DNA from 4 places in the Streptomyces sp. NBC_01476 genome. Region 1 is predicted to be linked to each of the others. Evidence: riboswitches for the same ligand, from Rfam matches in the RefSeq annotation. Region 1 holds a riboswitch; each other region holds the start of a gene.
What was found. A riboswitch is a leader RNA that binds a small molecule or an ion and turns the genes downstream of it on or off. The one in region 1 is predicted to bind S-adenosylmethionine.
Positions count from the first base shown of each region.

Region 2: linked by a shared signal. The riboswitch ahead of OG552_RS36430 (putative leader peptide) and the one ahead of OG552_RS34465 (putative leader peptide) in region 1 are both predicted to bind S-adenosylmethionine.
Region 3: linked by a shared signal. The riboswitch ahead of thrC (threonine synthase) and the one ahead of OG552_RS34465 (putative leader peptide) in region 1 are both predicted to bind S-adenosylmethionine.
Region 4: linked by a shared signal. The riboswitch ahead of OG552_RS32885 (putative leader peptide) and the one ahead of OG552_RS34465 (putative leader peptide) in region 1 are both predicted to bind S-adenosylmethionine.

Region 1 covers NZ_CP109446.1:7,944,109-7,951,952, reverse strand. Annotated here, with positions in the region: gene OG552_RS34495 (amino acid ABC transporter ATP-binding protein) at 1-789, opposite strand; gene OG552_RS34490 (amino acid ABC transporter permease) at 786-1,787, opposite strand; gene OG552_RS34485 (ABC transporter substrate-binding protein) at 1,805-2,803, opposite strand; gene OG552_RS34480 (amino acid ABC transporter ATP-binding protein) at 2,962-3,738, opposite strand; gene OG552_RS34475 (amino acid ABC transporter permease) at 3,735-4,772, opposite strand; gene OG552_RS34470 (putative leader peptide) at 4,907-5,041, opposite strand; SAM riboswitch class IV at 5,073-5,183, opposite strand; SAM riboswitch class IV at 5,363-5,476, shown strand; gene OG552_RS34465 (putative leader peptide) at 5,482-5,577, shown strand; gene OG552_RS34460 (LLM class flavin-dependent oxidoreductase) at 5,850-7,079, shown strand; gene OG552_RS34455 (NtaA/DmoA family FMN-dependent monooxygenase) at 7,112-7,844, shown strand, end outside.
Region 2 covers NZ_CP109446.1:3,832,315-3,840,158, reverse strand. Annotated here, with positions in the region: gene OG552_RS16700 (TraR/DksA family transcriptional regulator) at 1-266, opposite strand, end outside; gene OG552_RS16695 (serine hydrolase domain-containing protein) at 443-1,720, shown strand; gene OG552_RS16690 (DUF1684 domain-containing protein) at 1,785-2,642, opposite strand; gene OG552_RS36430 (putative leader peptide) at 2,835-3,056, opposite strand; SAM riboswitch class IV at 3,033-3,147, opposite strand; gene OG552_RS16685 (hypothetical protein) at 3,392-6,187, shown strand; gene OG552_RS16680 (CehA/McbA family metallohydrolase) at 6,241-7,806, opposite strand.
Region 3 covers NZ_CP109446.1:3,328,827-3,336,670, forward strand. Annotated here, with positions in the region: gene OG552_RS14790 (low temperature requirement protein A) at 1-206, shown strand, start outside; gene OG552_RS14795 (hypothetical protein) at 330-1,160, opposite strand; gene groL (chaperonin GroEL) at 1,315-2,940, opposite strand; gene OG552_RS14805 (cold-shock protein) at 3,316-3,519, opposite strand; gene OG552_RS14810 (MoaD/ThiS family protein) at 4,001-4,276, opposite strand; gene thrC (threonine synthase) at 4,273-5,565, opposite strand; SAM riboswitch class I at 5,583-5,712, opposite strand; gene OG552_RS14820 (glucosyl-3-phosphoglycerate synthase) at 5,850-6,815, shown strand; gene OG552_RS14825 (alpha,alpha-trehalose-phosphate synthase (UDP-forming)) at 7,223-7,844, shown strand, end outside.
Region 4 covers NZ_CP109446.1:7,554,118-7,561,961, forward strand. Annotated here, with positions in the region: gene OG552_RS32860 (serine/threonine-protein kinase) at 1-1,422, opposite strand, end outside; gene OG552_RS32865 (helix-turn-helix transcriptional regulator) at 1,734-2,612, opposite strand; gene OG552_RS32870 (SDR family oxidoreductase) at 2,807-3,598, shown strand; gene OG552_RS32875 (GNAT family N-acetyltransferase) at 3,622-4,182, opposite strand; gene OG552_RS32880 (LLM class flavin-dependent oxidoreductase) at 4,179-5,276, opposite strand; gene OG552_RS32885 (putative leader peptide) at 5,546-5,674, opposite strand; SAM riboswitch class IV at 5,705-5,817, opposite strand; gene OG552_RS32890 (ATP-binding SpoIIE family protein phosphatase) at 6,166-7,844, shown strand, end outside.

The sequences.
Region 1 (7,844 bases):
TCACAGGACCTTGCTGAGGAACTCCCGGGTGCGCTGGTGCCGGGGGTTGTCCAGCACCTCGGCCGGGGTGCCCTGTTCGAGGATCTCTCCGCCGTCGAGGAAGACGACCAGGTCGGCGACCTCGCGGGCGAAGCCGATCTCATGGGTGACCACGATGAGCGTGGTCCCGCTGCTGGCCAGGTCCTTGATGGCGGAGAGCACCTCGCCGACGAGTTCCGGGTCCAGTGCCGAGGTCGGCTCGTCGAAGAGGATCACGCCCGGCCGCTGGGCCAGTGCCCGGGCGATCGCCACCCGCTGCTGCTGGCCGCCGGAGAGCTGGCGCGGGTAGGCGTCGGCCTTGCCGGCCAGGCCCACCCGGTCGAGCAGTTCGAGCGCCAGCGCCCGGGCCTTCTCCTTGGTCGCGCGGCCGGTCGCCACCGGTGCGGCGGCCACGTTGTCGACGGCGGTCAGGTGCGGGAAGAGGTTGAAGCTCTGGAAGACGAAGCCGATTCCGCTGCGCTGGGCGAGGATCGCCCGCTCGCTCAGCTCCTTGAGCCGGTCGCCGTGCCGGCGTACGCCGATGAGTTCGCCATTGACGCTGACGTGACCGATGTCGAGCTTCTCCAGGTGGTTGATCGCCCGCAGCAGGGTGGACTTCCCGGAGCCGGACGGGCCGAGGATCACCGCGACCTGTCCGGGCTGGACGGTCAGGTCCACCCCGTTGAGCACTCGGTGGGAGCCGTACCACTTGTGGGCGCCGTGGACCTGAACCGCGGCAGCGGCGGCGGGGGCGAGAGGGGGAGTGCTCATCCGTTCACCGTTCCGAGGTCGGCGCGCTCGCGCAGCCGGCGCAGTCCGCCGCGCAGTTTCTGCAGCGGGGTGGGCGGGACCGTGCGCAGTGCGCCGCGCGAGTAGTAGCGCTCCACGTAGAACTGTGCGATCGACACGACGCTGGTGAGGATCACGTACCAGACGGTCGCCACCATCAGCAGCGGCACCACGTCTCCCGGGTAGGTGCTTCCCATGCTCTGCACCTCGCCGAAGAGGTCGAGCAGGGACACGTAGAAGACCAGCGAGGTGCCCTTGATCAGCCCGATCAGCTGGTTGACATAGGACGGGACGATGGCGCGCAGTGCCTGCGGCAGGACGATCCGGCGGAACTGATAGCCCTTGGGCAGTCCCAGTGCGGCGGCGGCCTCGTGCTGGCCCTGGTCGACGGAGAGGATCCCGGCCCGTACCACCTCGGCCCCGTACGCGGCCTCGCTGAGGCTCAGCCCGACGGTGGCGATGACCAGTTCGGTGGCCAACGACGCCTCGCCGAAGTGGACGAAGCCGGGGCCGAAGGGCACGCCGAGACTCAACGTCCGGTACAGCGCGCTGAAGTTGTACAGGATCAGCAGCACCACGATCAGCGGCACCGACCGGAAGAGCCAGATGTACACCCAGCTGACCGCCCGCAGGATCGGGCTCTTCGAGAGCCGGGCCAGCGCCAGCAGGATCCCGCCGAGCAGACCGAACACCGCGCTGAGTGCGGTGACTTTCAAGGTGACCAGCAGGCCGCGCATGATGACCGGCCGGAAGAACCAGTACCCGAACCGGTCCCACTGGTAGAAGGGGTTGCTTGCCAGCCCGTGGATGAACTGGGCGGCGAGGACCAGCACCACGGCGGTGACGATCCAGCGCCCCGGGTGGCGCAGCGGGATCACCCGCTGCGCCGACAGGGAGCGCGGCTGCTGGTCGCCGGAGCCGGGTACGGCGTCGTGCGGTGGTCTCTCCTTGGTCGGGACCGTGGGAGGGGGCTCGGTCATCGCGGTCTCCTCCCGGCTCAGAAGGTGGTGGGCGGGTTGACGACCGAGCTGCTGACGCCGGTGCCGGGCACACCCCACTTGGTGAAGATCCTGGCGTAGTCACCGGTGGCGATGAGCTTGTTGACGGCGTCGCTGATGGCCTTGGCGATCGGCGAGTTCTTCGCGGTGACGAAGCCGACCGGGGTGGTGCTGATCTCGCCGAGGTACTTGGTGTTCGGCACGTGCGTGGCGTCGTACTTCAGACCCAGCGTCGGGCCGAAGTAGATGTCCACCTTGCCGTTCTGCAGACCGAGGATGATCGGCGCGGTGTCCGCGAAGTACTGGACCTTGTAGGGCTTCTTGCCGGCCGCGGCGCACTTGCCCGCGCCGTCGGTGAGGATCTGCTGGAAGGTCGAGCCCGGGCTGGTGGCGACGTTGTAGCCGCACAGGTCGGTGAGGCTGGTCACCGAGTCGGCCGGCAGGTCCTTGGGGCCGAGGAAGGACTGGCCGTCATTGAGGTAGGTCGCGAAGTCGACGACCTCCTCGCGGGTCTTGGTGGCACCGAAGTTGTCCTGTCCGACGTCGTACTTCCCGTTCTGCACGCCGGGGATGACGGTGGGGAAGGTGCCGTACTGCACGTCCCAGGTGACGCCGAGCACCTTGCCGATCGCGTCGCGCAGGTCGATGTCGAGGCCGACGGTCTTGCCGCTCGGGTCCTGGCCGCCGTGCGGCAGGCCGGAGGTGCCGACCACCCGTGAGGTGCCCAGGATCAGGCTGCCGCGGGTCTGGATCGCCTTCGGCAGTTCGGCCTTCAGGGCCGGGTCGGCCTGGATCCCGGAGACGACGTCCTCGGTCGGCAGCGCCGTGGACGCCGCCGCGGACGGGGACTTCGCGCTCGGAGCTCCGCCCGCCGGCGCGGTATCGGCCGAACCGGAGCTGGAGCCGCAGGCGGTGAGCAGGGCGAGGACGGCAGCGGCGCCGGTCGCGGTGAGGGCCGTTCGGGAGACGTGGCGGGCGGGGCGTCCGTCGGTCGTCACGGTGGTTCCTTTCCAGGGGTGACAAGGGTGGTACGGGGGTCGGCGGGCAAGGGGGTGGTAGGGAAGCGGCGGAGAGCCGCCGTTGAAAGGGGAAAAAGTGGTGGATACGGGACAGAAGGTACGGGCGGTCTACCGGGGAGGTGAAGGGAGCCGGGTGGTCACAGGACCGCGGCGAGGAAGGCGCGGGCCCGCTCGTGGTGCGGACGTTCCAGGACGTCGGCCGGTGCGCCGGATTCGATGATCCGGCCTCCGTCCAGGAAGACCACGGTGTCCGCGACCTCACGGGCGAAGCCGATCTCATGGGTGACGACGATCATGGTCATCCCGCTGTCGGCGAGATCCTTGATGACCGCGAGGACTTCGCCGACCAGTTCCGGGTCGAGAGCGCTGGTCGGCTCGTCGAACAGCAGCAGTTCCGGCTCCATCGCCAGTGCCCTGGCGATGGCGACGCGTTGCTGCTGGCCGCCGGAGAGCTGTCGGGGATAGGACCCTTCCCGGCCGCCGAGACCGACGCGCTCCAGCAGTTCGCGGGCCTTGGCCGCGGCCTGCTTCTTCGGCACCCCGTGCACGGCGATCGGGGCCTCGACGATGTTCTCCACCACGGTGAGGTGCGGGAAGAGGTTGAACTGCTGGAAGACCATGCCGACCCGGGCGCGCTGCCGGGTGATCGACCGGTGTCCCAGTTCATGCAGCCGGCCGTCCTGGTGCCGGTAGCCGATGATCTCGCCGCCCACCTCGACGAATCCGCCGTCGGGACGCTCCAGGTGGTTGATGCTGCGCAGCAGGGTGGACTTGCCGGAGCCCGAAGGCCCGAGCAGCACGGTGACTTCGCCCTGGCGCACATCCAGGTCGACACCGTCCAGGACCAGATGTGTGCCGAAGCTCTTGCGCAGTCCCCTGATCCGTACCAGGGGGTCGGTGGCCACGGTCGTCATGAGATGCCCGCCAGTTCGTTGCCGGTCCTGCCGAGCAGCGGCACATTGCCCCGGAAGAGCTCCCGGAAGCTCCTCCTGCCACCGCGGTTGCTGCCGCGGGCGTAGTAGCGCTCGACGAAGAACTGCCCGATCGAGAGCAGCGTGGTGAGGATGATGTACCAGAGCGTCGCCACCAGGAGCAGCGGGATGATCAGGTAGTTCTGGTTGTAGATCAACTGCGAGGAGTAGAGCAGGTCCTGCACCGCGATGACGCTCACGATCGAGGTCGCCTTGAGCATCCCGATCAGCAGGTTGCCCGAGGCCGGCACGATGGCCGGCATCGCCTGCGGCAGCACGATCCTGCGGAAGATCCGCGCGTTCCCGAGGCCGAGCGCCTGGGCGGCCTCGGTCTGGCCGTGGTCGACGGACAGGATGCCGCCGCGGACGATCTCCGAGGAGAAGGCCGCGACATCCAGGCTGAGTCCCACGTACGCGGCGAGGATGCCGCTGAACAGATGGGCCGTCCGCACCGTGACGAATTCGCTGCCGAACGGGATGCCGAGCGACAACTGCGGGTAGAGCGAGGCGAGTTCGTACCAGAAGAGCAGCTGCACCAGGGGCGGGACGGAACGTATCAGCCAGACGAAGGCGAAGCTGAGCGAGCTGAGGATCGGGTTGTGCGACAGCCGCATCGCGGCGACGCCGATCCCGAGCAGATAGCCGGTGGCCATCACCGCGGCGGTGAGCCAGAGCGTCAGCTCCAGCCCGTGCACGATCGATCCGTTGAGGAAGTAGTCGCCGACGGTGCCCCACTGGAACCGGTTGTTGGTCAGCACCGTGTTGACCAGCATCGCGAAGAGCACCAGCAGGACGAGGGCCGAGACCCACTGGCCGGGGTGGCGCAGCGGGACCAGCTTCGCGGCGAGCAGTTGCTCGTCGGTGGGGCGGTCGGCGGGGGCCGTGGAGGCGGCGGCAGGCGGCGGTGGCTGCGCGGCGGTCGGGGGCGGTGGTTCCGGCGCGGCGGATTTGCGCGCGGAGGTGTCAGAGCTGCTCATGGTGGTGTGCTTTCCGTCCCATGGGGCGCAGCACCGCGCCGTGGGTCAGCGGCGGGCGGTGTGCGGAGTGCGGGCGTGGCCGGGCGACGGCAGGCGTACGGACATCTCAGCGCTCGCTCGGAGCGCGAGTGCGGTCAACAGACCGGGGACGTCCTCGGACACAGTGCGCTGCTCACCCGGAGCAGGTCGACGTGGCGGCGGGCCACCATGAGCTGAGCGAACCCGCGCGGAAGCGGCGTACCGCTGTTGTCGGTGCGTCGTATCTGCATGCGGATCACCTCGCATCCTCCGGCCCATGGGGCCTCGCGCTTACGGAACGTGACCGTCCCGCCGGGTCGTCACCTGGAGCACCCCACCGCGGACGAGGGTTGCCGGTCAGCCAGCCAGGGCTCAAAGCTGACGCTCATAACCAGGGCATACCGTAACCGCTGGGTCGGCTTTGGGCAATGCCTCAGTATTCGACGGTCCGTCAGCCCGGCCGGTCCGGAGCGGTGGGCCGGCCCCGGGGGCGGGAAAGCGGTCACTGTGTGATCCACAGCCCGTCGACCAGCCATTGTGTTCGACGCCGGTCCGGAGTTACCGTGTGAGCAGGTTATGAGCGTCAGCAACAAGCCCTGGCTGGCTGACCAGCAACCCTCCGACGCGGCGGGGTGCTCCAGGTGACGACCCGGCGGAGCCGAGCCCGGTTTACGCAAGCGCGCGATCGAAGGTGGAGGGGACTGTAGTGCGTCGAGCCATCAGTACCTACTCGCGTCGGCACATCGACCTGCAGCGCATCTCCAGCGCCCTCTGTACGGACATCTGACCGCTCCGCCGTTCCCGCGGCACCGGCTGTCGCCGGCCACGCGGATCCGCTGAGCCCCGCGCATCGCGCGGACCGGTGCCCCGCTGCGTCGCGGCACGCCGTCCCGCGACCGCGCCCCTTCCGCTCTTCGCCCGGCTCCTCCCGAGCCCCCGTCTTCTCCTCCCCTCTTCCCCCCGCCGACGCCGCCCCGGGCCGACCGCCCGGCGCGGGTTCCGTCCGGCATGTCCGCAGCACGGTGGAGCGCCCTCCACCCGAGCAGGAAGCGACCTCCCATGCCTCAGCCGCACCCCGCCCTCCACCTCGCCGTCGCCCTTGACGGCGCCGGGTGGCACCCCGCCGCCTGGCGCGAAACCGACGCCCGGCCCCAAGACCTGTTCACGGCGGCGTACTGGGCCGGCCTGGTCGCCGAGGCCGAGCGCGGCCTGCTGGACTTCGTCACGATCGAGGACTCGCTCGGTCTCCAGTCCGCCGACTACACCGAGCTCGACCAGCGCACCGACCAGGTCCGCGGCCGGCTGGACGCGGTGCAGATCGCCGCCCGGATCGCCCCGCTGACCAGCCACATCGGTCTGATCCCGACGGCTGTGGTCACTCACACCGAGCCTTTCCACCTCTCCAAGGCGATCGCCACGCTCGACTACGTCAGCGGCGGCCGGGCCGGGCTGCGGGTGCAGGTCTCGGCCCGCCCTTACGAGGCGGAACTCTTCGGACGGCGCAGCTTCCCGCCGTTCCGGTTCGAGGACTTCAACACCCCCGAGGTCCAGGCGCTGCTCACCGAGACCTTCGACGAGGCCGCCGATTACGTCGAGGTGGTGCGGCGGCTCTGGGACAGCTGGGAGGACGACGCCGAGATCCGCGACGTCGCGACCGGCCGCTTCATCGACCGGAAGAAGCTGCACTACATCGACTTCGAGGGACCGCGGTTCAGCGTCAAGGGCCCGTCGATCACCCCGCGCCCGCCGCAGGGCCAGCCGATCGTCGCGGCGCTGGCGCACCAGAGCATTCCCTTCCGCCTGGTCGCCCGCTCCACCGATGTCGGTTTCATCACCCCGCGCGACGCCGAGGACGCCCGGGCGATCATCGCCGAGATCCGGGCCGGCCAGGACGAGGCGGGCCGCGCCGGGGAGACGGTGCACGTCTTCGCCGACCTGGTGGTCCTGCTGGACGACACCGACGAGGCGGCCGCCGCCCGCGGCGCGCGGCTGGACGAGCGGGCGGGCGCGGCGTACACCAGCGACGCCCTGGTCTTCGCCGGCACCCCGGCCGGCCTCGCGGACCTGCTGGAGCAGTGGCAGGCGGCCGGGATCACCGGTTTCCGGCTGCGGCCGGCCGCCGTCCCGCACGACCTGGAGCAGATCACCCGCCACCTGGTGCCCGAACTGCGGCGGCGCGGCCTGTTCCGTACCGCGTACGAGGCCGCCACCCTGCGCGGCCTGCTGGGACTCCCCCGCCCGGCGAATCGTTACGCCACCGCTTCCGCCCCGACCACCTCCGCCGTCTGAGCGCCCGCAGAGACCTTAAGGAAGCCCGTCGCATGAGCAAGCCCGTCAAGCAGATCCACCTCGCCGCGCACTTCCCCGGTGTCAACAACACCACCGTGTGGAGCGACCCGGCGGCCGGCAGCCAGATCGACTTCAGCTCCTTCGTCCACCTGGCGAAGACCGCAGAGCGCGCCAAGTTCGACTTCCTCTTCCTCGCCGAGGGCCTGCGGCTGCGGGAACAGGGCGGCGAGATCTACGACCTGGACGTGGTCGGCCGCCCCGACACCTTCACCGTGCTGACCGCGCTCGCCGCCGTCACCGAACGCCTCGGACTCGCCGGGACCATCAACTCCACCTTCAACGAGCCCTACGAGGTGGCCCGCCAGTTCGCCTCCCTCGACCACCTGTCGGCCGGCCGCGCCGCCTGGAACGTCGTCACCTCCTGGGACGAGTTCACCGGGCAGAACTTCCGGCGCGGCGGCTTCCTCGCCCAGGGCGACCGCTACGAGCGGGCCCGGCAGTTCCTGGACGCGACCAAGGTGCTCTTCGACTCCTGGAAGGGCGACGAGATCGTCGCGGACAAGGAGTCCGGTGTCTTCCTTGGCGACCCGGACGCGGGCCGGTTCGACCACCGGGTGACCCAGTTCGACATCCGCGGGCGCTTCAACGTCCCGCGCAGCCCGCAGGGACGGCCGGTGATCTTCCAGGCCGGCGACTCCGAGGAGGGCCGCGAGTTCGCCGCGTCCGCCGCGGACGCGATCTTCACCCGGCACGGCACGCTGGAGG
Region 2 (7,844 bases), 4.1 Mb from region 1:
CGGTCCAGTTCGGCCAGCTGCTCGCGGGCCTGTCCCAGCAGCGCGGCGACATGAGCCCGCTCGAAGGCGGTGCTCGACCCCTCCGGGTCATGCTCGTCGTCCACCGCCACCAGGGCGTTTGCCTCGACGATCCCCTCGAAGTCCCGCCGCAGCGCCTCGATCCGCGCTTCCGTCTCCGCCCGCGCGAGCGCCAGCCGCGCCTGGACGGAGTCGTACTCCCCGGGCTCCTCGGGCACCGAACCATCACCACCGGACGAATCGCTCATAAGCCCCACAACATCACCTCCGGCGCCCGCATTCCACCCCGCGCCCCGCGCGGCACCCGGAACCGATCCCCGGACGCAGGCAACCCCACGGCCCGGCGAGGCCGTATGGAGGGTAGTGATCAGCGGCCACCGCCTCAGGCGGCAGCCGCGTACCGGCTGACAACTGGAGTCCCGACGTGTCTTCCCGTCCCGCCGGCGCCAAGCGCCGGACCCTCGTCGTGGCGGCCGCCCTGGCGGCAGCCGCTTCGGTCCTGTTCACCTCCGGCCCGGCCACCGCCGCCCCGGCAGCCGCTTTACCCGCACCCGACTACGCAGGGCTGCGGCAGGCGCTGCGGGACGTCGTCGCGGCCGGCTCACCCGGGGCCTTCGCCCAGGTCAGCGACCGGGGCGGCGCCGGCGGCACGGTCGTTACGGGCACCGGTGACATCACCACTCAGGCGCCGGTCGACCCGCACGGGCAGTTCCGGGTCGGCAGCATCACCAAGAACTTCGTCGCCGTACTCGTCCTGCAGCTCGTGGCCCGGCACCAGGTCGGCCTCGACGCACCCGCCGCCGGCTATCTGGCCGCCGGCGTGCTGCCGGCGGATTCGCCGATCACCGTGCGCCAGCTGCTCGACCACACCAGCGGGCTCTACGACTACAGCAACGATCTGCCCGGCATCCTCGTCGGCGACACCGTCACCGGCTACCAGCAGTTCCGGTACGCCACCTACGACCCGGCCGACCTGGTGGCGGACGCCCTCACGCACGGCTCGCAGTTCACCCCCGGCAGCCAGTACCAGTACTCCAACACCAACTTCGTGGCGCTCGGCCTGCTCGTCGAATACGTCACCGGGAAACCCTTCGCCCAGGTCCTCGACCAGCGGATCCTGCGGCCCGCCGGCCTGACCGGCACCCGCTTCGTCGTCCCCCGCACGGACATCCCCGGCCCGCACGCCACCGGTTACCTCACCGAGGACGACCGCTCCAAGCCGCTGTCCGACGCGACCGAGCAGACCGCCTCGTGGATCTGGACGGCCGGCGCGGCCATCTCCACCACCGCCGACCTCAACACGTACTGGCGGGCCCTGACCGCCGGCGAGCTGCTGCCCGCGGCGCAGCTCGCCCAGATGGAGACCACGCGGCCTGCGGACTCCACCGGCACCTCCTTCTACGGTCTCGGCATCCGCGCGTACACCCTCTCCTGCGGCACGCAGGTGTACGGCCACGACGGCATCGTGCAGGGCTACCAGACGTACTCCTACACCACGAAGGACGGCTCCCGGCAGGTCACCGTCTCGGCGAACGCCTCCAACAACGGGGATGTCTTCGCCGCCGAACGGACCGCCCTGGACCCGGTCTTCTGCGGCAGCGCCGCCAAGGCCCCGGCCGCGCGCGCGGCGTCGGGCACCTCCGCCGCCCACACCGAAGAGGAGGAGACCGCCGGCGCCGCGACCAGGCCCCTGCGCAGGTGACCGCCCGGCGGCAGCGGGGCCCGGCCACCCGGGCCCCGCGAGCCGTCGCCGCCGCTACAGCGGGTCACGGCCGGGGGCCCTCCTCGCCCGGTACGGACCGGGTCGTCGCCACCGGCGCGGCCGGGATCTTCTCGCCGGCCTCGATCGCGATCGTCAGCCGGTTCTCGGCCGGCGGCAGCGGGCAGGTGGCCAGGTCGGTGTACGCGCAGGGCAGGTTCGTGGCCCGGTTGAAGTCGATCAGCACCGTGCCGTCCGCGTCGGGCGCGCCGATGGACAGCGCCCGGTTGGCCGCGTAGGTGGTCACGCCGGAGGTGGCGTCGGTGAGCAGCACCAGCAGGCTGCCGGCCCGGCCGTTGAACGCGGTCAGCCGGTGGGTGGCGCCGTCGAGCGTGAACTCGACCTGGCCGGGGGCGTCGTAGACGTGCTGGAGGCCCTCGACGGCCGCGCCCACCGTGGTCGGGCGGGGTGCGTCGAACGGCAGGTAGCGGCCGGTGCGGGCCCAGCGCGGGTCCGGGGCGTAGGTGGGGGTGCCGGTGTAGGCGAGCCGCAGCGCGTTCTCCGGGTGCCGGGGGCGGACGATGTCGTAGCCGCCGCGCTTGGCGACCTCGATCACCGCGTCGCCTGACACCGGGAAGAGGCTGCCCCGCTCCTCGATCACGCCGAAGTCGTGCCGCCCGCGCAGCTCCTGGCCGTCGAGGGTCAGTTCCTCGTCGTCGGAGAGCTCCACCACCACGCCGTCGGCGGTACTCGACCAGGCGCCGGGCGCGTCGGGGAAACGGGTGGGGGTGGCGTCCAGCCAGTGCAGGCCGGTGATGGCGAGGAATCCGTGCGGGTCGGCGCGCACCTTCTCGTGCTGGGCGTGCCACTGCTCCCAGTCCGCGGCGAAGCCGGCGCGGTCGGTCTCTTCTGCTTGTACGGTCATGACGACTCCTTGGGTCGGGGGCGCGGGGGGCGCGCGGGGCAGTGGTGCGGGGTGTTGCCGGGGAGGGCGGGGGTCGGGGCAGGGCACCGGGCGGGCGGCCCTGGCGCGGGCCTTCCGGGAACCCGTTGCGGGCACGCGGTACGGAAGGCCCGGGTGCAGGAAGGCGGTGGGGGACCGGCGCGTGGAGCGCGGCTAGCCGGCGGTGCGCGGCAGCGCGGTGGGCCGGTGGTCAGGCCCCGGTACGGCCGTCGGTACGCCCGGACACAGGGCGCCGGCGACGCGCTGAAGGTCGATGTGCCGCCGGGAGAACGTGGCGACGGAGGGCAGGGACCGTGCACCCTTTTCCCGCACCGCGTCACCTCCCGGTCCCGATGGGCTCGCGCCGTGTCGGGTTCGCACGTGCCGAGCCGTCATCGGCTCCGCCGGGTCGTCACCTGGAGCACCCCGCTCCGCGAGAGGGTTGCCGGTCAGCCTGCCAGGGCCTTGATCGCTGACGCTCATGACCTCCAAGAACGGTAACTCCGCCGCTCACTCGAACACAATCCCCTCCCCCCGCAGGCGACAGGCCCCACCCCCGTGAAGCGCACCCGCGGAAACTTTAGTTCTCCTTCACCGGGCCATTGCCGTGCGCTGGCCGGCCGTGCCGTACACATGATCACGGCGATGCCGTTGCCGGGGGGCTTCCGGTGTGGGGGGACCTCCTCACCCGTCGATCGCGACCCCTTTTGCGTTCTCGACGGGAGAAGTGAGTGACCCGACCTGCTCTGCTGCGGGTGTCAGCGACCCTTGCCGTGCTCTGTGCCACGGTCTCCGGCCTCGGTGCCCTGAGCACCGGCGCGGCGTACGCCGACCCGCCCACCGAGACGGTCGTACCGCCGACCCCGAGCGGCACCCCGCCCCCGGACCTGGTCGTCTTCGCCGGTCCGGGCGGGTTCCTGCACCACGTGGGAGGCCAGGCCGCCTACGTCTGGACGAAGTTCTCCGGCGGTGACGTACCGGTCGCCGGCATTCCCGCCGGCGGTGTCGGCCAGTCCGGCGCGGATGCCGACATCGTCTCCACGTCCGTCACCGGCGGCGTCCAGTTGCAGGACATGGACACCGGCACCACCACGGTCGTGAAGCCGCCCACCGGGGACCAGTTCCTCGGCACGTTCGGCTCCCACGTCCTCACCTACACCAGGGCCGCCAACGGTTCCGTCGGCACGCTGCACATCCTGGGCACGGCGGACGGGCAGCAGACGCAGCTCTCCGCCACCGGCTGGCCGGCCGGCGTCTCCGTCGCCACGCGCGCCGCCGCGGGCGACGCGGACACCGTCCTGATGCGGTACTCGGACGCGAGCGGGACCGGGCTGGCCCTGGTCGACCTGGACACCGGTCGGGTGACGCCCGTCTTCAGCGGGCTGACCAGCATCTTCAAGGTCGTCCTGACGGACAAGTACGTCGGCTGGTACAACACTTCCTCACCGGCGGTGCTGCACCTGCGGGACCGCTCCGACCCCGGCGCCGCGGAGACGACCGTCCCGGTGCCGGCGCCCCCGCTGCCCAGCGGCGCGCTGGCGACGGTCTTCCAGCTGGCGATCGCCGGGAACTCCGTACTGGCCGACGACGACGTGGACTACTCGCAGGGCACGCCCCCGGCCGGCTCCCAACTGGGCTCGACGCTCTATCAGTTCCCGCTGTCCGGCGGTCCGTTGACCACTCTGGTCGGGCACGTGGCCTCCGCGACGCTCCAGCAGGAGTCCGACCGGGTACTGGTGGTGGGCGGCTCGTCGGCCGCCGACTGGGCAGCCCGGGTGCTGACGGCCGGCGCCGACGGCACCGCGGTGGCGACCGTCGTGCACCCCGAGCCGGCGCTTCCGGAGTCCGTCACGGGGCTCGCGGTGGCCAGGGGCCGGCTCTACACCATCGAGAACGCCGACTCGGGCGCCCAGTCGCTCGCCACCCGCACCGTCACCTGGGGTGCCACGCCGTCCTACGGCGCCAGGACGGAGATCGGCACCCCGGCCGCGGTGTCCGACTGCTCCACGCAGGACACCTGCGCGCCACCGCTCGCCACCGGCGACGGAGGGATCTCCCAACTCGCCCGCACCACCGGCCCGTCGGGGGACGAGGTCACCGTGCAGCGGGGCGCGGCAGCGGACTACACCGTGGTGCCCGCGCTGGCGTCCGGCGCCGGTACCGGCGCGCTGACCGGCGGCAGCCTCGTCGACTCCGACGGCTCCTGGGTCGTCTACGACAGCGCCGACGGCCGGCAGTTCATCGGGACCTCTCCCGCGGCCGGGATGGCGGGCAACGTCCGGCTGATCCGCCAGACCACCGGCGCCGCGCTCTCCGGCTCGTACCTGTGGGCCTCCGACGGGGCAGCCGGCGCCCTCAGCCGGATCGACCTGAACACCGGGCAGACCCTCCAGACCGTCGACACCGGTGCCCCCTGCGCGCCGACGGAGCTGCAGAGCGCCGTCGACCGCTGGATCTACTGGTCCTGCGGTGCCGCCGGCCCCGCCGGCGTCCTGGACCTGACGACCGGCAAGGACATCGCCGTCCCCTCCGGCGCGGCGCAGCTCGGCGACGGCTATCTGGTCCGGCACGACACCGCCGCCGGGAAACTGGAGCTGACCGACATCCACACCGGCGCCGCCGTCACCACCGACCTGGCCACGCTGCCCGCAGGACCGGTCCCCGACGACCGCCGGGTGACGTGGACGGTCGACAAGTACAGCGGCGGTATCGCCTACGTCGACGCGCAGAACAACGTCCACCTGGTCGACCCGCACATCCCGGCCTCCGCCGCGCTGCCCGGCGCCGGCCAGTCCCTGCTGCCCGGGGAGCGGATCACCGCCGGGCACAGCGTCAGCAGTGCGTCGGCGACGCTGACCGTGCGGAGCGACGGCAACCTGGTGGAGACCCTCAGGACCGGCGGCGGCGCGAGCGGTCCGGTGATCTGGACCAGCGGCAGCTCCGGCCACCCCGGCGCGTACGCGGTGCTCCAGAGCGACGGCAATCTGGTGGTCTACGCCGCGGGCGGCGGTGCGGCCACCGGCGGCGCCCTGTGGTCGTCCCGCACCTACGGTCACCCCGGCGCGTACGCGGTGCTGCAGGACGACGGCGGCCTCGCGGTCCAGCTCCCCGGCGGCGGGGGCGTCGCCTGGAGCAGCGGATCGGCCGCCCGGCCGCAGACCATCGCTTCCGGCACGCTGCTGAAGCCCTACGGGTGGACCCAGGGCCGCTACACGCTCCTGGTCATGCAGGCGGACGGCAACTTCGTCATGTACCGCAAGCGCGACGGAAAGGCCATCTGGTCCACCGGTACGTACGGTCACGCGGGCGCGTACGCGGACATGCAGAGCGACGGCAATCTGGTGGTCTACGGCCCCGGTGGCGGTCCGTCCACCGGCGGCGCCCTCTGGTCGACCGGCACGTACGGTCACGCCGGGGCGTACGCGGACATGCAGGACGACGGCAATCTGGTGGTCTACCGCGCGGGCGGCGGGACGTCCACCGGCGGTGCCCTCTGGTCGACCGGCACTTACCACACCGCTCCCTGACCCACCGCGGGCACGGAGGGCGGCCGGCACCGGCCGCCCTCCGGCGGTTTTCGTCAACGGCCCTTCGCGGCAAGGAAGACCGGGTTGGTCAGCGCGGCCATCGGGCCGAAGAGCAGGGCGTCGCCCATGGTGTTGCCCTGGCCCGGCGAGCCGTCGGGCAGCGGGTGGCGGACCTCGGCACGGACATACGCGGCGAGTGAGGCGGTCGTCCGCCACACCACCGTGCCGGTGCCGGCGGCGCTCACCGACTCCTGGTGCATCTGGCCCTCGTCGGTGATGAAGCGGACCGTGCCGTTCGGCACCCCCTCGACGTCCAGCCGGATGTCCACGGGCGCGTCGGCGGGGACGGTGAGCTTCTCGCCGATCCCGGCCTGCCTGCCGTTGCCGGTGGCGGTGAAGGTGAGTTCGACGGCGGCCGACTCCGCGATCCAGTTACGGCCCGCGCGGATGCCGTCCATGATCGAGTCGGTGGCCAGGTCGTCCGCCCGGACGACGTTGTGCGGCAGGCCGATGACCTGCGGCTCGCTGTGCGCGTCGCTGTTGCCGATCGCGGGAAGCCAGCGCTTGCCGGTGCGTACCGCCTCGCCCAGCTTCTGGTCCCAGGTGCTGATCGCGTGCTCGTCGTCGTACGTCCACGGGCCGGTCCACACCTCGGTGGCGTCCGCGTCGTCGAAGCCGAACTTCCACTGGCTGGCGATGTAGGCGCAGTACATGTGCGCGGGCACCACGAGGCCCCCGCCCCGGCGCACTTGGCGCGAGAAGCGCTCGAAGGCGTCGTCGCGCGAGCGGTAGCGCCAGTCGATCCACTCGCCCGCCGGCAGGCCGAGGGCCAGCCAGTGCCCGTTGCGGGTGGTGACCTCCTCACCGGTGATGATCAGCAGGTCCGGTCCCGCGTACGCGCCCCACACCGCGTGCGACGACGAGGTGTTGTGGTCGGTGGAGACCATGAAGTCCAGCCCGGCGGCCCGCGCGCCGGCCGCCACCTCCGCCGGCAGGCGCTTGCCGTCGGAGTGGACGGTGTGCAGGTGGCAGTCGCCGCGGTACCAGTCCCGGCCGCGGCCCTTCGCCCGCTGCGGCGGGTGGTTCGGCACGTAGGCGGGGCCGGGCCGGCCGTAGGTGAGGGTGATCCGCACCTGGTAGTTCAGGCCCTGCGGCGCCACCTGGTACGGGCCGAGCACGATGTGCCAGGTACCGGAGTTGACCGGACCTGGCAAGTACCCCGGTGTGGCGTCACTGGCGCTGATCTCGAAGGAGGTGCGGAAGCCGCCGGACCAGCCGCGGAAGCCGCGACCGCCCAGCGCGGTCCCCCGCTCGTCGAAGATCCCGATGTCGCAGGAGTTGGCAGGGGTGCCCGCGGGGACGCCCGGCTTGTCGTACGCGTAGGAGACGGCGATCTTCCGCACGCCCTTGGGGATCTCCACCGGCAGGTGGACGAAGTCGGCGACGCCGGTCTCCAGGAACCCGGTGATGACCCGGGTCACCTCGCCGCCGGCCGGCGGCCTGGTGGTGGTGCCGGCGGTGGTGCCGGTCGTGGTGCCGGCCGTGGTGCCGGCTGCCTGCGCGAAGGAGACCGGCGCGAGGGTGACCGCGGCGGCGCCGGCGATCCCGGCGGCCAGCATGCGGCGGCGTCCCGGGCCGGTGGCTCCGCCGGCCGGGG
Region 3 (7,844 bases), 4.6 Mb from region 1:
TCCTGCACGAGATGACCGGCACCGGCGCGGTCGGGCACCGGCTGCTGGTGGTGGCCGGCGCGGCCGTGGTGCTGGCACTGGCCTTCAGCGTGCCGGGCATCGGCGTGGGCGGCGCGGTGCTGGGCATGGGCCTGGCCGTCGCGGCCACCCTCGCCGCCAATCTGACCGTCCGCCACCGCCGGGCGATGGCCGGCGCCCGGGCCTGAGGCCGGACCCCGGCAGGGACGCCTGCCGCCCGGATCCGAGGGCAGATCCCAGCCGGAGTCGTCCGGCACCGCACCTGAGCCGGGTCCGGGCAGGGTCGTCCGGCACGCGCCCCGAAGCCCGTCTCAGTCGGAATGCGGCGCCACGGTGTCGCTCGGCTCCGGCGCCGGCGCCGGAGCCGTGTCCTGGGCGGCGGACCCAGCGGCGTGCTGGGCTGCCGCCCCGGCAGCGTCCTGGGCGGCGGACCCGGCGGCGGCCTCCGGTGCCGCGATGGCCGACGCCGGGGCCACGAAGAGCGGCACGCGCTTGCGTTTCCGCTTCCTGCGCCGGTACCCGGCGCGATCCGGTGCGCCCACGTAATCGTCGGGCTGCCAGATCCGGCCCAGCCAGAGGCCGGCCGGCACCCGCTCGCGGCACGCCTCCTCCATCGGGCCGGCCTGGTCGATGGCGTAGGTGAGCGGGATGCGGTAGCGCAGGCGGGGCAGGCCGGGCGCGGGCGGGTCGGCGTCGCGGACCCGCTTCCACAGCAGCCGGTCGTCGCGGTCGATGGCGCCGCGCGGAAAGAGTTCGAGGGTGGCGGTGGGGTGCGCCGCCGCGTCACCGGTGGAGTAGATGGCCACCGCGGCGAGGGAGTCCCAGGGCAGGAAGACGACGTCCTCCGCCATCTCCTGGAACCACCACCAGCCCTCCGCGTCGAGCACGAACCGCTCATGCCGCCCCACCCACGCCCCGAACTGCATGAAGAGCGTCAGGAACGACAGGAAACAGAAGACCCCGACGAGAACGTCCCGCCCGATGCCGTGCGCGAGCAGCCCCGACAGCACCGCCGCGCCCACGAAGAGCACGACCACGATCCACCAGGCCACCGCGTTCGCCGCCAGCAGCAACCGTCCCGACCGGATGACCGTCGCATCCTCAGCCGGCCGCCGCCCGTGCGGACCGCTCAACGTCCCCATGCCCAGACCCTAACCTCAGCCCGCCACCCGCGCGTTACCGTCCGGACATACAGCCGGGCGGCGAAGCGCCGGGGCCGGGCACAACGAGCGGCGCCCCCTCCCGTGACGGGAGGGGGCGCCGCTCGGTGGCTTCAGGGCTGCTGATCCCGGGGGATCAGAAGTCCATGTCACCGCCGGGCATACCGCCCGGCGCGCCGGCCGGGGCGGCCTTCTCCGGCTTGTCGGCGATGACGGCCTCGGTGGTGAGGAAGAGCGCGGCGATGGAGGCCGCGTTCTGCAGGGCGGAGCGGGTGACCTTCGCCGGGTCGATGATGCCCTCGGCGATCATGTCGACGTACTCACCGGTCGCGGCGTTGAGGCCGTGGCCGACGGGCAGGTTCCGCACCTTCTCGACGATGACGCCGCCTTCGAGACCACCGTTGACGGCGATCTGCTTCAGCGGGGCCTCCAGCGCGAGCTTGACGGCGTTGGCACCGGTCGCCTCGTCGCCTTCGAGCTCCAGCTTCTCGAAGACCGCGGTCGCCTGCAGCAGGGCCACGCCACCACCGGCGACGATGCCCTCCTCGACGGCGGCCTTGGCGTTGCGCACCGCGTCCTCGATGCGGTGCTTGCGCTCCTTCAGCTCGACCTCGGTCGCGGCGCCGGCCTTGATGACGGCCACGCCGCCGGCCAGCTTCGCGAGGCGCTCCTGGAGCTTCTCGCGGTCGTAGTCGGAGTCGCTGTTCTCGATCTCGGCACGGATCTGGTTGACCCGGCCGGCGACCTGGTCGCTGTCACCGGCGCCGTCCACGATCGTGGTCTCGTCCTTGGTGATGACCACGGTACGGGCGCGGCCGAGCAGGTCGAGGCCCGCGTTCTCCAGCTTCAGGCCGACCTCCTCGGAGATGACCGTGCCGCCGGTGAGGATGGCGATGTCGCCGAGCATGGCCTTGCGGCGGTCACCGAAGCCCGGGGCCTTGACGGCGACGGACTTGAAGGTGCCGCGGATCTTGTTGACGACCAGGGTGGAGAGCGCCTCGCCCTCGACGTCCTCGGCGATGATCAGCAGCGGCTTGCCGGACTGCATGACCTTCTCCAGCAGCGGGAGGAGGTCCTTCACCGAGGAGATCTTGGAGTTGACGATCAGGATGTACGGGTCGTCGAGCGTCGCCTCCATCCGCTCCAGGTCGGTGGCGAAGTAGGCGGAGATGAAGCCCTTGTCGAAGCGCATGCCCTCGGTGAGCTCAAGCTCAAGACCGAAGGTCTGCGACTCCTCGACGGTGATGACGCCTTCCTTGCCGACCTTGTCCATGGCCTCGGCGATCAGCTCGCCGATCTGGGTGTCAGCGGCGGAGATGGAGGCGGTGGAAGCGATCTGCTCCTTGGTCTCCACGTCCTTGGCCTGCTCCAGCAGGGCGGCGGAGACGGCCTCGACGGCCTTCTCGATGCCGCGCTTGAGGGCCATCGGGTTGGCGCCGGCGGCAACGTTGCGCAGGCCTTCCCGGACCAGGGCCTGGGCGAGCACGGTCGCGGTGGTCGTACCGTCGCCGGCGACGTCGTCCGTCTTCTTGGCGACTTCCTTGACCAGCTCGGCGCCGATCTTCTCGTACGGGTCCTCGAGCTCGATCTCCTTGGCGATGGAGACACCATCGTTGGTGATCGTGGGGGCGCCCCACTTCTTTTCGAGGACGACGTTCCGGCCCTTCGGGCCGAGGGTGACCTTGACGGCGTCGGCGAGCTGGTTCATACCGCGCTCGAGTCCGCGCCGCGCCTCCTCGTCGAACGCGATGATCTTAGCCATTGTGAAGTGTCCTCCGCGGACTGGGGGTTCCCCCACCGAGGCAGGGGGCGGTGGATCGGACCGCGTAGGCGCCCGCGACGGACGGCCAGCCGGCCGCCGGTTCCTTCCCGGCGCCCGAGCGGGCCTCACCGACCCGGTCCAAGTTGTCACTCTCACTAGGAGAGTGCTAACCAATGATTAGCACTCCGACCGTGAGAGTGCAAGCAGACCCCCACCCCCGAGCGGCGTCAGGACCGGGCACCCGGCGGCGGGCGGCGGGCGCCCGCGGACGCGCGAAGGGCCCGCACCGGACGCGCGAAGGGCCCGCACCATGAGCCGGTGCGGGCCCTTCGGCCTGAGAGAAACGCCGCGTCGATGGTCGAACGCGCCGGGATGTCAGCCTGCCAGCCGGACCATGTCCGCCTGCGGCCCCTTCTGACCCTGCGAGATCTCGAACTCGACTCGCTGGCCTTCTTCGAGGGTGCGGTAGCCGTCCATCTGGATCGCGCTGTAGTGGACGAAGACATCCGCACCACCGTCGACCGCGATGAAGCCGTAGCCCTTCTCCGCGTTGAACCACTTGACGGTGCCCTGAGCCATTCCCAACTCCCCTATTACTGGCCCTATCGCGGCCCCGCACTCCGCGGGCCCGGGTCAGACCTCACCCACCGGAGCGACCCTTACCGTGGACAGGAGGGAGCTCTGGGAGGCGTGCGCCGGAACGCGTCGACCGCGGCTGAATGTATCTGTCCGGATGCCCACTGCAACAGGTCAATTGGACGAGAATTCTGGGTCTGACTCATCGGAAATAACCCAGGAAAAAACGATAATGCGGGGCATCTCGGACCGGACACATCGGGCGATCCGGGAGAATTCGCGTGTGAATTTGGCGATAAATCGCCGCACCACCCAGGACTGGCGACTCACTTGCCCCCCGCAACAGTACAGCCCTTCAACTACCGCCCCGCACCGCCCCCGCCGGGCCCGGACAGCGAAGAGCCCCGCCCACCACGAGGGGTGAGCGGGGCCGCAGAACCCACGGAAAACCGCGGATCAAAACAACAGCGGACAGTCCGCGGTTTCAGCCACCCGCCACCGCGGGAATGATCGAGACACTCGCGCCGTCCGGCACCACCGTCTCCAGCCCCGACGAGAAACGCACATCGTCGTCGTTCACATAAACGTTCACGAAACGCCGCAGCTTTCCCGCGTCGTCGAGAACCCGCGCCGAAATACCGGCGTGATTCTTCTCCAGCGACGTGATGACCTCGGCCAGCGTCGCGCCCTCGGCCGGCACCTCGGCCTGGCCGCCGGTGTAGGTACGGAGAATGGTCGGGATTCGAACAGAAGCAGTCATGCGAGGCCAGCCTCTCGGAACGCGGCAAGGGTCGGGCGGATGATCGCGGTCGGTCCGGTGGTGGGCGCGACCGCGTCCAGGGTCTTCAGGCCGTCGCCGGTGTTGAGCACGACGGTCTCGGCGGCCGGGTCGAGCTGCCCGGTCTCGATCAGCTTCTGCAGCACACCCACGGTCACCCCGCCGGCCGTCTCCCCGAAGATCCCCTCGGTCCGCGCCAGCAGCTTGATCGCGTCGACCACCTGCTCGTCGTTCACATCCTCGACCGCCCCGCCGGTACGGCGGGTGATGTCCAGGACGTACGGGCCGTCCGCCGGGTTGCCGATCGCCAGCGACTTGGCGATGGTGTCCGGCTTCACCGGCCGCACCACGTCGACACCGGCTTTGTAGGCCGCGGACACCGGGGAACAGCCCTCCGCCTGGGCGCCGTAGATCTTGTACGGCTTCTCCTCGACCAGGCCGAGCTTGATCAGCTCCTGCAGACCCTTGTCGATCTTGGTGAGCTGGGAGCCGGAGGCGATCGGGATGACCAGGTTGTCCGGCAGGCGCCAGCCGAGCTGCTCGGCGATCTCGTAGGCGAGCGTCTTGGAGCCCTCGCCGTAGTAGGGGCGGAGGTTCACATTGACGAAGCCCCAGCCCTCGCCGATCGGGTCGCCGATCAACTCCGAGCAGAAGCGGTTGACCTCGTCGTACGAGCCCTCGATACCGACCAGTTGGCCGCCGTAGACCGCGGCCATGACGACCTTGCCGGCCTCCAGGTCGTGCGGGATGAAGACGCAGCTGCGCAGGCCCGCGCGGGCCGCGGCGGCGCCCACCGCACCGGCCAGATTGCCGGTGGAGGAGCAGGACAGGGTGGTGAGTCCGAAGGTGCGGGCGGCTTCCAGGGCGATGGCGACGACGCGGTCCTTGAAGGAGTGCGTCGGGTTGCCGGAGTCGTCCTTGACGTACAGGCCGCCGGTGATGCCCAGTTCACGGGCGAGGTTGTCGGCCTTGACGAGCTTCGTCCAGCCGGGGTTGAGATTGGGGTGCTCCGCCACATCGGCGGCCACCGGCAGCAGCGGCGCGTACCGCCAGATGCTGGTCGGGCCGGCCTCGATCCGCCGGCGCAGGCCCTCCGGGTCGCCGACCGGGAGGTCGTAGGCCACTTCGAGGGGGCCGAAACACTCCTCGCAGGCGAACACCGGGCTCAGCGGGAAGCGGGCTCCGCACTCCCGGCAGGACAGCGCGGCGGCGGGTCCGAAGGGGGCGGGGCTGGAGGTGTCGTGGGAGGCGGCGATGGTCTGCACAGCCATGATGGCGAGGCCCTTTCTCCTCATCTTCCTTGTGACGTACGTCGCCACAAGACGGAATTGGCACCTTCCCCACCGTGTGACCTCGCGGTCGGCGGGAGGGTTGCCGGGGCTTCAACGGGCCGTTCCCTCTGCCCCTCTGGATGAGCGCTATTCACTTGTCGTTCAGTTGTCGGCACGGGCACCCGGCATGCGGTCACCCTGCGCGTTGTTCAAGACTGTAACCGACAAAGGCAGCGGTTGAGAGAGTCGTCCGCACCGCGAGATGGATCACAAGGGGTCCCACAGTGCTCGATGAGGTGGAGGGCTGGCTGGCCCGCCGGTCGTGGTCGGCGGCCGACCGGCCGCTGGAGCAGCTGCTCGCGGCGAAGCGGGCGGCGGGCGACCGCGGCACGGTCAGCGTGGTGCTGCCGGCGCTCGACGAGGAGGCCACCGTCGGCGGGATCGTCGGTGCGATCCGCCGTGACCTGATGGCGCCCGCGGCACCGCTGGTGGACGAGCTGATCGTGATCGACTCGGGTTCCCGCGACGGTACGGCCCGGGTCGCGGCGGCGGCCGGGGCGCGGGTGGTGCTGCGGGACACGATCCTGCCGCGGCTGCCGGCGGTGCCCGGCAAGGGCGACGTGCTGTGGCGGTCGCTGCTGGTGGCCCGTGGCGAGATCGTCTGCTTCGTGGACGCGGACCTGCGTGAATTCGACTCACGGTTCGTCTCCGGCATCGTCGGCCCGCTGCTCACCGAGCCGGCCGTGCAGCTGGTCAAGGCGATGTACGAGCGTCCGCTGGAGACCGGCGGCGAGACGCTGCCGGCCGGCGGCGGCCGGGTCACCGAGCTGGTCGCCCGCCCGCTGCTGAACCTGCACTGGCCGCGGCTGGCCGGCTTCGTCCAGCCGCTGGGCGGGGAGTACGCGGCGCGGCGCTCGCTGCTGGAACGGCTGCCGTTCCCGGTGGGCTACGGGGTGGAGCTGGGCATGCTGATCGACGCGCTGGGCCTGGTCGGCCTGGACGCGCTCGCCCAGGTGGACGTCGGCGTACGGCACCACCGGCATCAGGACACGGCGGCGCTGGGCCGGATGGCGGCGGCGATCTACCGCACGGCGCAGCTCCGCCTCTCCCGCGGCCCCCTGGTCCGCCCCCGCCTCACCCAGTTCACCCGCTCCCCCGACGGCTTCACCCCCCACACCCACCCCGTCGACACGGAAGAGCGACCTCCGATGGGGTCCATCCGCGAATACGTGGCCCTGCGGGCCGCCTGACCCCGATCCCCCCTCCGGGGGGCGGCGGACGTCGTGCCCCCCACGGCCCGATCCGGACCACCCGCCGGTCGACGGCTGAGCGCGCAGTTCCCCGCGCCCCCAAGAAGGACGGCGGAGGACGTGCCCCGAAGGGGCGCGAGGAACTGCGCAGCCAGCCACGACGGCGCCGCAGACGACCCGCACGCCCAGCCCCAAGGCCGGATCCGGACCACCCGCCGGTGGACGGCTGAGCGCGCAGTTCCCCGCGCCCCCAAGAAGGACGGCGGAGGACGTGCCCCGAAGGGGCGCGAGGAACTGCGCGACCAGCGACGATGGCGCCGCAGACGACCCGGTTGCCGCCGGGCGGAAGGGCAACGGCGCAGGCGGGGTCACGTTTGAGGCAAGGTCATCCTGGCTAGGCTCGCCGCATGGTCGCAACGCGTCACGCCGCCCCCATCCTGGTCGCCTCCAACCGCGGCCCCGTCTCGTACACCCTCACCGAGAACGGCGAGCTGACCAGCAGACGCGGCGGCGGCGGCCTCGTATCGGGGCTCAGCGCGATCGGCCCGGACGCGGGCGCCGTATGGGTCTGCGCGGCCCTGTCCGACGGCGACCGGGCCGCCGTGAGCCGCGGCGTCGCCGAAGACGGCTCCCGCATGATCGCGGTCGACCCACCCGTCTTCGAGGCCGCCTACAACGGCATCGCCAACTCCGTGCTGTGGTTCGTGCACCACATGCTCTACCAGACCCCGCTGGAGCCGGTCTTCGACGAGGACTTCCGCACGCAGTGGGACGCCTACCGCGCCTACAACGCCGCCTTCGCCGACGCCCTGGCCGAGGAGGCCGCCGAGGGCGCCGCCGTACTCGTGCAGGACTACCACCTCTCCCTGGTCCCGGCGATGCTCCGCGCCCGCCGCCCCGACCTGCGGGTCGGCCACTTCTCACACACCCCCTGGGCACCGCCGGACTACTTCCGGCTGCTGCCGGACGACATCGCGGAGGAACTGCTCGCCGGCATCCTCGGCGCCGACCGGGCCGCCTTCCTGACCC
Region 4 (7,844 bases), 390 kb from region 1:
CAGTACGGCGAGGGCGGACACGGGGTCGGTCGCGCCCCGCTCCCGCAGCAGGGTGTTGAGGCCGATCCCGTCGACCAGCTCCGTCACGACCGCGGCGTGCGGGCCGTCCTCGACGTAACCGTGGAACCGGGCGACATACGGCGAGTCCACGCCGGTGAGCGACTCGGCCTCGCCGCGGAACGCCGCACGGAACGCCGGGTCTTCGCGCAGCGCCGCCCACAGGTACGTGATCGCGACGACGGTGCCGCTCTCCTCGTGCCGCGCCCGCACCACCCGGCCGGACGCACCCGCGCCGACTTCCCGCTCATGCCGGTAGCCAGGGACCTGCCACGGGCCGCCCACCGGGGCGACGGCTTTCTGAGCCGGGGCGACGGCCTTCCGCCCCTTGACGGCGGCCTTCGCCGGCGTCGCCTTCTTCGCCGCCACCGCGGAGGTCTTCCGCCCCTTCACGCCCCCGGCCGCCGGAGCCGCCTTCCTGGCCCCCGCCCCCTTCCGCCCCGGCCCGGCAGCAGCTTGCGCGACAGCGCCCGCCGGCACCTGCCCAGCCCCGCCGGCCTTCGCGGCCGTCGTTGCTGCGGCCTGTGCGGTTTCGCCGTTCGCTGCCGCGGCAGGTTGTCCGTCGGCGGGTGCCGGGGCCTGCCCGGCGTTGCTGCCTGCGGGGGCAGTCGGTTCCGCGGCTTGCGCGGTCCCGTTACCCGCTGCGGGAGCGCCCGCCTCCCCGCCGTCGGCTGCCGGGCCCTGCGTGGCTTCGCCGCCTGCCGGCGCCGCTTCGCCGGCCTTCGCGGCCCGCGGGCCTGCGGTCGCTGCGGCCTGTGCTTGTCCGCCGGTGGGTGCAGCGGATTTTCCGGCTTTGCCGCCTGCCGCAGCCGCGGGTGCTTGTCCGTCCGTTGCTGTCGGGGTGTGTCCCGCCGTGCTGCCTGCGGCGGTAGTCGGCGCCGCGCTGCTCGCTGCGGCGGCGTCGGCCTGTTCGCCGGCGGGTGCCGGCACCTGCGTGGCGTTGCTGACCGCGGCGGCAGCCGGTGTCGCTGCCTGCTCAGGCTTGGCTGCCGCCGGGGCGGGGTGTGCGGAGGTGGTCGCGGGTTTGGCCGCGGTGGTCTTCCGCTTCGTGGTTGCTCGCGCCGCGGGCTTTTGCTCCTTGGGCGCCGCCGGCGTGGCGGCTGCCTCCTCGGCGGCCGTCAACTCGGCGGCCCCGGTCGGGTCCTGTGCCGACGCGGCCTTCCGTGCTCGCGTGCCCGGCCGGCCCGGGGACCGCTGGGCCGCCTTCGCCGTCGTCGGCCGGGGGTCGGCCGCCGGGCCGCCCTCCGCAGGAGACTGGGCCGCGGTCTCCCGCGGCTTCGCGGGGCGCTGCTGCCCGGCCGGCCGGCCCTCCGCGGCCGTCGCGTTGTCCTCGCCGGGTATGCCCGTGCCGTCGTGGTCGTCCACCTGATCCCGCCCCTCGCGCTGCCCCTTGTGGAGAAGCCGCTGTTCGTAGCCCCTCGACGCCCGGTTCTGTTCTCTCGGGTTCCGCCGGCAGCCGGGCCGATCTGCCGGGGCCCCACGGCATCCGCTGGACCTTCCCCCCAAGAGGGCTGAGCGCCGAAGACGCGGGCAGGGCCCGGGAAACACCCAGGGGCCGGAGAGGAGGAGCCGTGAGGATCAAGAGGGTACTGGTGACCGAGCCGATCCGGGGTATCGGGGCGCCCCTGAACGGCAGTTGCCCGTCACCGGGCCCGCGCTCCAGACCTGCCCGGGGCTCAACCTTCCTGGTGGGGCCCCCGAAGGGCCGCCGCAGGGGTCTGCGGGGCATTCCATCCGGCCAGGATCTGGAGGGAGTAAGCGGTGGGGGAGCCGGGTTCTGCGTTGTAGAGGCAGAGGGTCTGATCGGGGTCGCCGGGGAGTTGGAAGGACTCGTAGGCGAAGTGCAGGTCGCCGACGAGCGGGTGGTGGTAGACCTTGGCGCCGTGGCTGCGCCGCAGCACCCGGTGGTCGTTCCACCACGTGGTGAACTCGGGCGAACGCAGCGTCAGTTCACCCACCAGGTCAGCGAGCCGCCGGTCATGGGGGTAACGGCCTGCTTCCAGGCGCAGTATGGCGACGGTCTCCGCGGCGAGGCGCTCCCAGTCCCCGGTGCGTTCGCGGGCCTTGGGGTCCAGGAGGTAGTAGCGGGCGAGGTTGCGCTGGGGCACCGGCAGGGCGTCGAAGTCGGTGAGGACCGCGCGGGCCAGGTGGTTGGAGGCCAGGACGTCGGTGCGCCTGCCGAGGATGAAGGCCGGGCGGTGGTCGAGGGCCTGCAGCGTCAGGTAGAGGCCGGGCCGCACCCGCTGGGGGCTCGCCGGGGTCCGGCTGCCGGCGGCCGGCCGGGAGAGAAGATCGCCCAGGTGTTCGCGTTCGGTGGCGTCCAGCCGCAGGGCCTCGGCGAGCGAGGCGAGGACCTCCGGCGAGGGGTTGGAGGCACGGCCCTGCTCCAGGCGGGTGTAGTACTCCGTGCTCACCCCGGCCAGCCGGGCGGCCTCCTCCCGGCGCAGCCCCGGGACCCGCCGGGGCCGCCCGTCGCTGGGCAGACCCGCCTGCTCCGGGGTGATCCGGGCACGGCGGGTACGCAGGAAGTCGGCGGTCTCACTGCGGCGGTCCATACCCCTAGTCTCACCCGGGCCCGCCGGTGGCGCGTGCCCGCTGGGTGGCCCTGGCGGTACCTGCCTCATCAGGGCAGGTCCGGCCGCCCCAAACGGGTGCGGGGCGGTGGTGTGCTGGATGAGGGACGAGCGGCTCCCGCCGCCGCCCCGGCGCAAGCTCCCCCTCGGCTTTCCCTTCCGGAAGGTGAATCCCCATGACCACTTCCTCCGCCCCTTCAGCCCCCTCCGCCAACCCCCTCGACGGCCGGATCGCCGTCGTCACCGGAGCCTCCAGCGGCATCGGTGAGGCGTCCGCCGAGCATCTGGCGTCACTCGGCGCCACGGTCGTCGTCCTGGCCCGGCGCGCCGACCGGCTGGCCGACCTGGTCGCCCGCATCGAGAAGAACGGCGGCAGGGCGCTGGCGATCTCCGCCGACGTCACCGACACCGCGGCCGTGCGGGCCGCCGCCGACCGGGTGGCAGCCGAACTCGGCGGCGCTGACCTGCTGTTCAACAACGCGGGCGTCATGCTCCCGGCGCCGGTCGAGGAGCTGCGCACCGACCAGTGGCAGCACCAGATCGACCTGAACATCACCGGGCTGATGAACGTGATCGGCGCGTTCGTGCCGCAGCTGGTCACGAGCGCCGGCGAGCGCGGTGTGGCCGACCTGATCAACACCTCCTCGATCGCCGCGCAGAACATCTTTCCCAACTTCGCGGTCTACTCCGGCACCAAGGCGTACGTGACCCACCTCTCCCGCCACCTGCGGACCGAGCTGGGACCGAAGAACGTCCGGGTCGCGGCGATCGAGCCGGGCATCGTCGGCACCGAACTGCAGAGCCACGTCACCGACGCCGGCGCCCTGGAATGGCTCGACGGGTCGAAGGAGACGGTGGACTGGCTCACCCCGCAGGACATCGCCAGGACCATCGGCTTCATCGCCGCCCTGCCGCCCCGGGTCAACCTCCAGCAGGTCACCATCATGCCCACCGGGCAGACCGGCTGACGCTCGCGCGGCGCGCGCCCCGCTCAGGGCGCGCGCCCGAAGTCGACCCGCGGGGTCGGCCGGAACTCCGTCCCCCGCAGCGGCTCGTCGCCCACCAGCCGTTTGGCGAAGGGCAGCGGCCCGCCCAGGGACTCCGGGTCGGCGGTGAGGTCGAAGAGCGCTGTGTAACCGGTCGTCAGATAGAGCCCCCTGGCCTCCGGCTGGCGCGGTCCGGTGGTGAGATAGACTCGCTGGTAGCCGGCCGCGGTGGCGGCCCGCTCCAGCTCCGCGACGACCCGCCGGGCCAGCCCCTCGCGGCGGTGGCCGCTGTGCGTCCAGATCCTTTTGAGCTCGGCGGTCTGTTCGTCGTAGCGGCGGTAGGCCCCGCCGGCCACCGGTTCGCCGTCCCGCAGCAGCAGGAGCAGCAGCCCGCCGTGCTCCGGTTCGAACTCCTGTGCAGGGTAGCGCGCCAGTTCCCGTCCAGCGCCGCCGAGCGAGGGGTAGCGGGTGCTGTACTCGTGCTCCAGTTCCCGCAGCAGCGGCTGGGTGAGCGGATCGGTGAGCGTCGCCGTCCGTACCTCGTAACGCGGTGTGGTGGTGGTCACCGGCCGGTCCCCTCCGCGTCACGCTTGGCGACCTCCGCACGGACCAGCGGGATGACATGGCGGCCGAAGTCGATGGCGTCCCCCAGCAGGTCGTAGCCGCGGGCGGAGATGATGTCCACGCCGATGTCGTAGTAGTCCAGCAGGGCCTGTGCCACCGTCTCCGGGGTGCCGACCAGGGCGTTGGAGTTGCCCGCTCCGCCGGTCGCGGCGGCGGTGGGGGTCCACAGCGCACGGTCGAAGCGCTCGCCCTGCTCCGCGATCGCGATCAGCCGCTGCGAGCCGGAGTTCTGCGGCTGGTCGCCGCCGCGGCGCGTCCACGCCCCGGACGCCCGGCGCTCCTGGATGGCGGCGACCGTGCGGTGCGCCTTCTCCCAGGCCAGTTCCTCGGTAGGAGCGATGATCGGCCGGAAAGCCGCCTGGATACGTGGCGGGGTGGCGCGTCCGGCGGCGAGCGCCGCCGCCTTCACGGCGTCGATCTGCTGGGCGGTCTCGGCCAGCGGTTCGCCCCACAGCGCGTAGATGTCGGCCACGGCGCCGCCCGCCGCGTAGGCGGCGGGGGAGGAGCCGCCGAAGGAGACGTCCGGGTGGGGCTGCCGCACCGGGAAGACGTCGGAGACGAAGTCGTTGAAACGGTAGTGCTCGCCCTCGTGGTCGAAGGCCTCGTGCTCGGTCCACACCCGCTTGACGATCTCGATGTACTCGCGGGTGCGGCCGTAGCGCTCGTCCTTGGTGAGGAAGTCGCCCTCGCGCTGCTGTTCGTGGTCGTTGCCGCCGGTGATGAAGTGGACGGCGAGCCGGCCCTCGCTGATCTGGTCGAGGGTGGCGAACTCCTTCGCCGCGAAGGTCGGGTACGAGACGTTCGGCCGGTGCGCCAGCAGGATCTGCAGCCGGGCGGTGTTCGCGGCGATGTACGCGGCGGCGGTGCCGGGTTCGGGCGAACCCGACCTGTAGGCGAACAGCACCCGGTCCCAGCCGTGGTCCTCATGGGCACGGGCGAGCTTGAGCGTGTACTCCTTGTCGAAGGACGCCCCGCTGCGCGGGTTGGTCTCGGAGCCGTCGTTGGTGGCGGCGATCCCGAGGAATTCGATGGGCATGATGGGGCCTTTCGGTGCGGTGGGTGGTGGCGTCGGGGGCGCTCGTGGGGGTCTCGGTCCCCTTTCGCCGGTCGCGGGCAGGGCGTCACAGGGCAGAACCGGGCCCGCCGGAGCGGGACCGCAGGGGTCCGCTCGGGTCGGAGATCAGGAGGGATCTCGCGGCGGCGGTGGGCTGCCTACAGGGAGGAGGGGCGCACGGCCGGGCCGTCATGGCGACGGTGCGGCGGATACGGCGGGGGAGGGGCGAAACGGGGGGCGGAGGACCGGTCTCAGCGGACCGGGCGCACCCGGGGACACAGCGCGCTGCTCACCCGGAGCAGATCGACATGGCGCCGCGCGACGCGCAGTTCGAAGGACCCGTACGGGCGGCACACGCTGTCGCAGGGTCGTACCCGCACGTGATCACCTCGCACTCATCCGGCCCGTGGGCCTCGCGCTTACAGGACAGTTCGCTGTCCTGTCGGGTCGTCACCTGGAGCACCCCACCGCGGCGGAGGGTTGCCGGTCAGCGAGCCAGGGCTTGGTGCTGACGCTCATAACCGTGGATCACGCTAACCCCTCGGCGGCTTCCGGGCAATGCCCTCCGGGGCGCCGGAAGCCGCCGCCGTACGAGGGAGCGAGCGCCGGCCGCGTCCGCGGGCCCCTGACGGATCCACCGGACCGGGGGGCCGCGGTTCTGCGCGGTCGCGTTCGCGCGCTCCGGGAGAGGGCTCGCACAAAGCTCGCTGAACGAGCTTCTTTGAGGGCCCCGGACTCCGCCGATCCCGGTCGACTCGGATGTGTGTGTGATATACCGTTTTGATTGTTGTTATCCGCTTTAGGGTGATTCTTGCCCAGGTTCGGACCGGCCGGACGGCGCGACCTGTGGCACTGATCGAATGAGCACCGTATGGACTCTTACCTTCCGCCGGGCGACACCCCCGATCTCGACTTGAACGTGGTCAGCCAGGCGCTCGCGGGTCTGACCCCGAGGCCCGGCACACAGTCACGTGCACAGCCGTGCCGCCCCGCGAACAGCGGCCACAGCGATGGGGAGAAGCCGGTCGAGCCCAAGGACAAGGAGCAGATCCTGGGCGCGATCACGGTCGACCGCGACCTGCGGATCGTCAGTTCCAATCTGGGCCCGCGGTGCTTCGACGGGTTGACCGCCGTCCCGGGAGAACCCTTCGTGGACCTGCTCCCGCCGAGCGACGTGCCGGCGGTCACCCGCCGGCTGCGGCGCGTGGTGGAGACCCGCGACCCCCATGTGGCCCGTGTCCAGCGGATCCCCAAGCCGGACGGCTCTGAACTGATCGTCTCGCTGAGCATTCTGCCGTCCCCGCCGCCGGACGACGGCCTGACCATCTCGTTCATCGACATGGCCCGGCGCTTCCACCTCTACGCCGCCGCCTCGTCCATCGGCACCACCCTCGACGTCGGGGAGACCGCCCGGGCGCTGGCCGCCTCGCTGCTGCCCTGGGGCGACGTCGTGGCGGTCTCGCTCGACTACAACGTCTGGACGGGGGAGCAGGTCGAGGACCGTACCCGGCTGCGGCGCGCCGCCCTCGCCCCCGAGCGGTCCTGGCCCGACGGCTTCCTCACACCGGGCGAGGACCTTCCCCAGCGGGCCCGCGTGTTCCTGGGTCAGGACACGGAGGCCCACGACGTCCAGGGCACCGTCGTACTGCCGGACCGGGCCGCGATCGAGCGGGCGCTGGGCGGGGACCCCAGGCTGCTGAGGGCCCTGGTGCCCATGGAGGGGCCGCTGTGCATGGCCGGCGTTCCGCTGATCGTGGAGGGGCCGGACGGGGAGGCCCCGATCGTGCTGGGCGTCGCGGAGGTGTGGCGGCGCCCGGACGGGCCGCTGGGGCCTTTCGGCGAAGACCTGATCGACATGCAGGAACTGGTCTCCAGAACGGCCGGGCACGTCGACAACGCCCGCCGGCACGAGCGCGAGCACGCCCAGGTCATCGCGCTCCAGCAACGGCTGCTGCCGCCGTCGCCGACCAGCACGATCGAGATCGCCAGCGCCTACGAGCCCACCACCCCCGACAGCGCGGGGGTGGGCGGCGACTGGGTTTCCAGCTTTCCGCTGCCCGGCGGGCGTACCGCCCTGGTGGTCGGCGACGTCGTCGGACACGGCCTCGGCGCGGCGGCGGCCATGGGCCAGCTCAGCATGGAAGCGCGGGCCCATCTGTCGGCCGGCCTGCCGCCGGACGAGGTCCTGGCCCGGCTGGACGAGACGGTGACCCTCCTGGACGACTCCGAGACGGGGCTCGCGGCCGGCTACAGCGCGCTGAACAGCACCTGCTGCATCGTCTGCTACGACCCCGTGGAGAACCGCTGCACCATGAGCAGCGCCGGCCACCTGCCCCCGGTTCTCGTGCACCCCGGCGGCCGGGTGGAGATCATCACCCCGCGCGCCCACCCGGGGCTCGGCACCGCGTTCGTCTCCGATGAGCCCTTCGAGACCACGGAGTTCGGTGCGGAGCCCGGATCACTGGTGGCGCTCTACACCGACGGGCTGGTCGAGAGCACCTCGGCGTCGATCGAGGAGGGCATCGGCACGCTGTCGCGGGCGCTGGCACG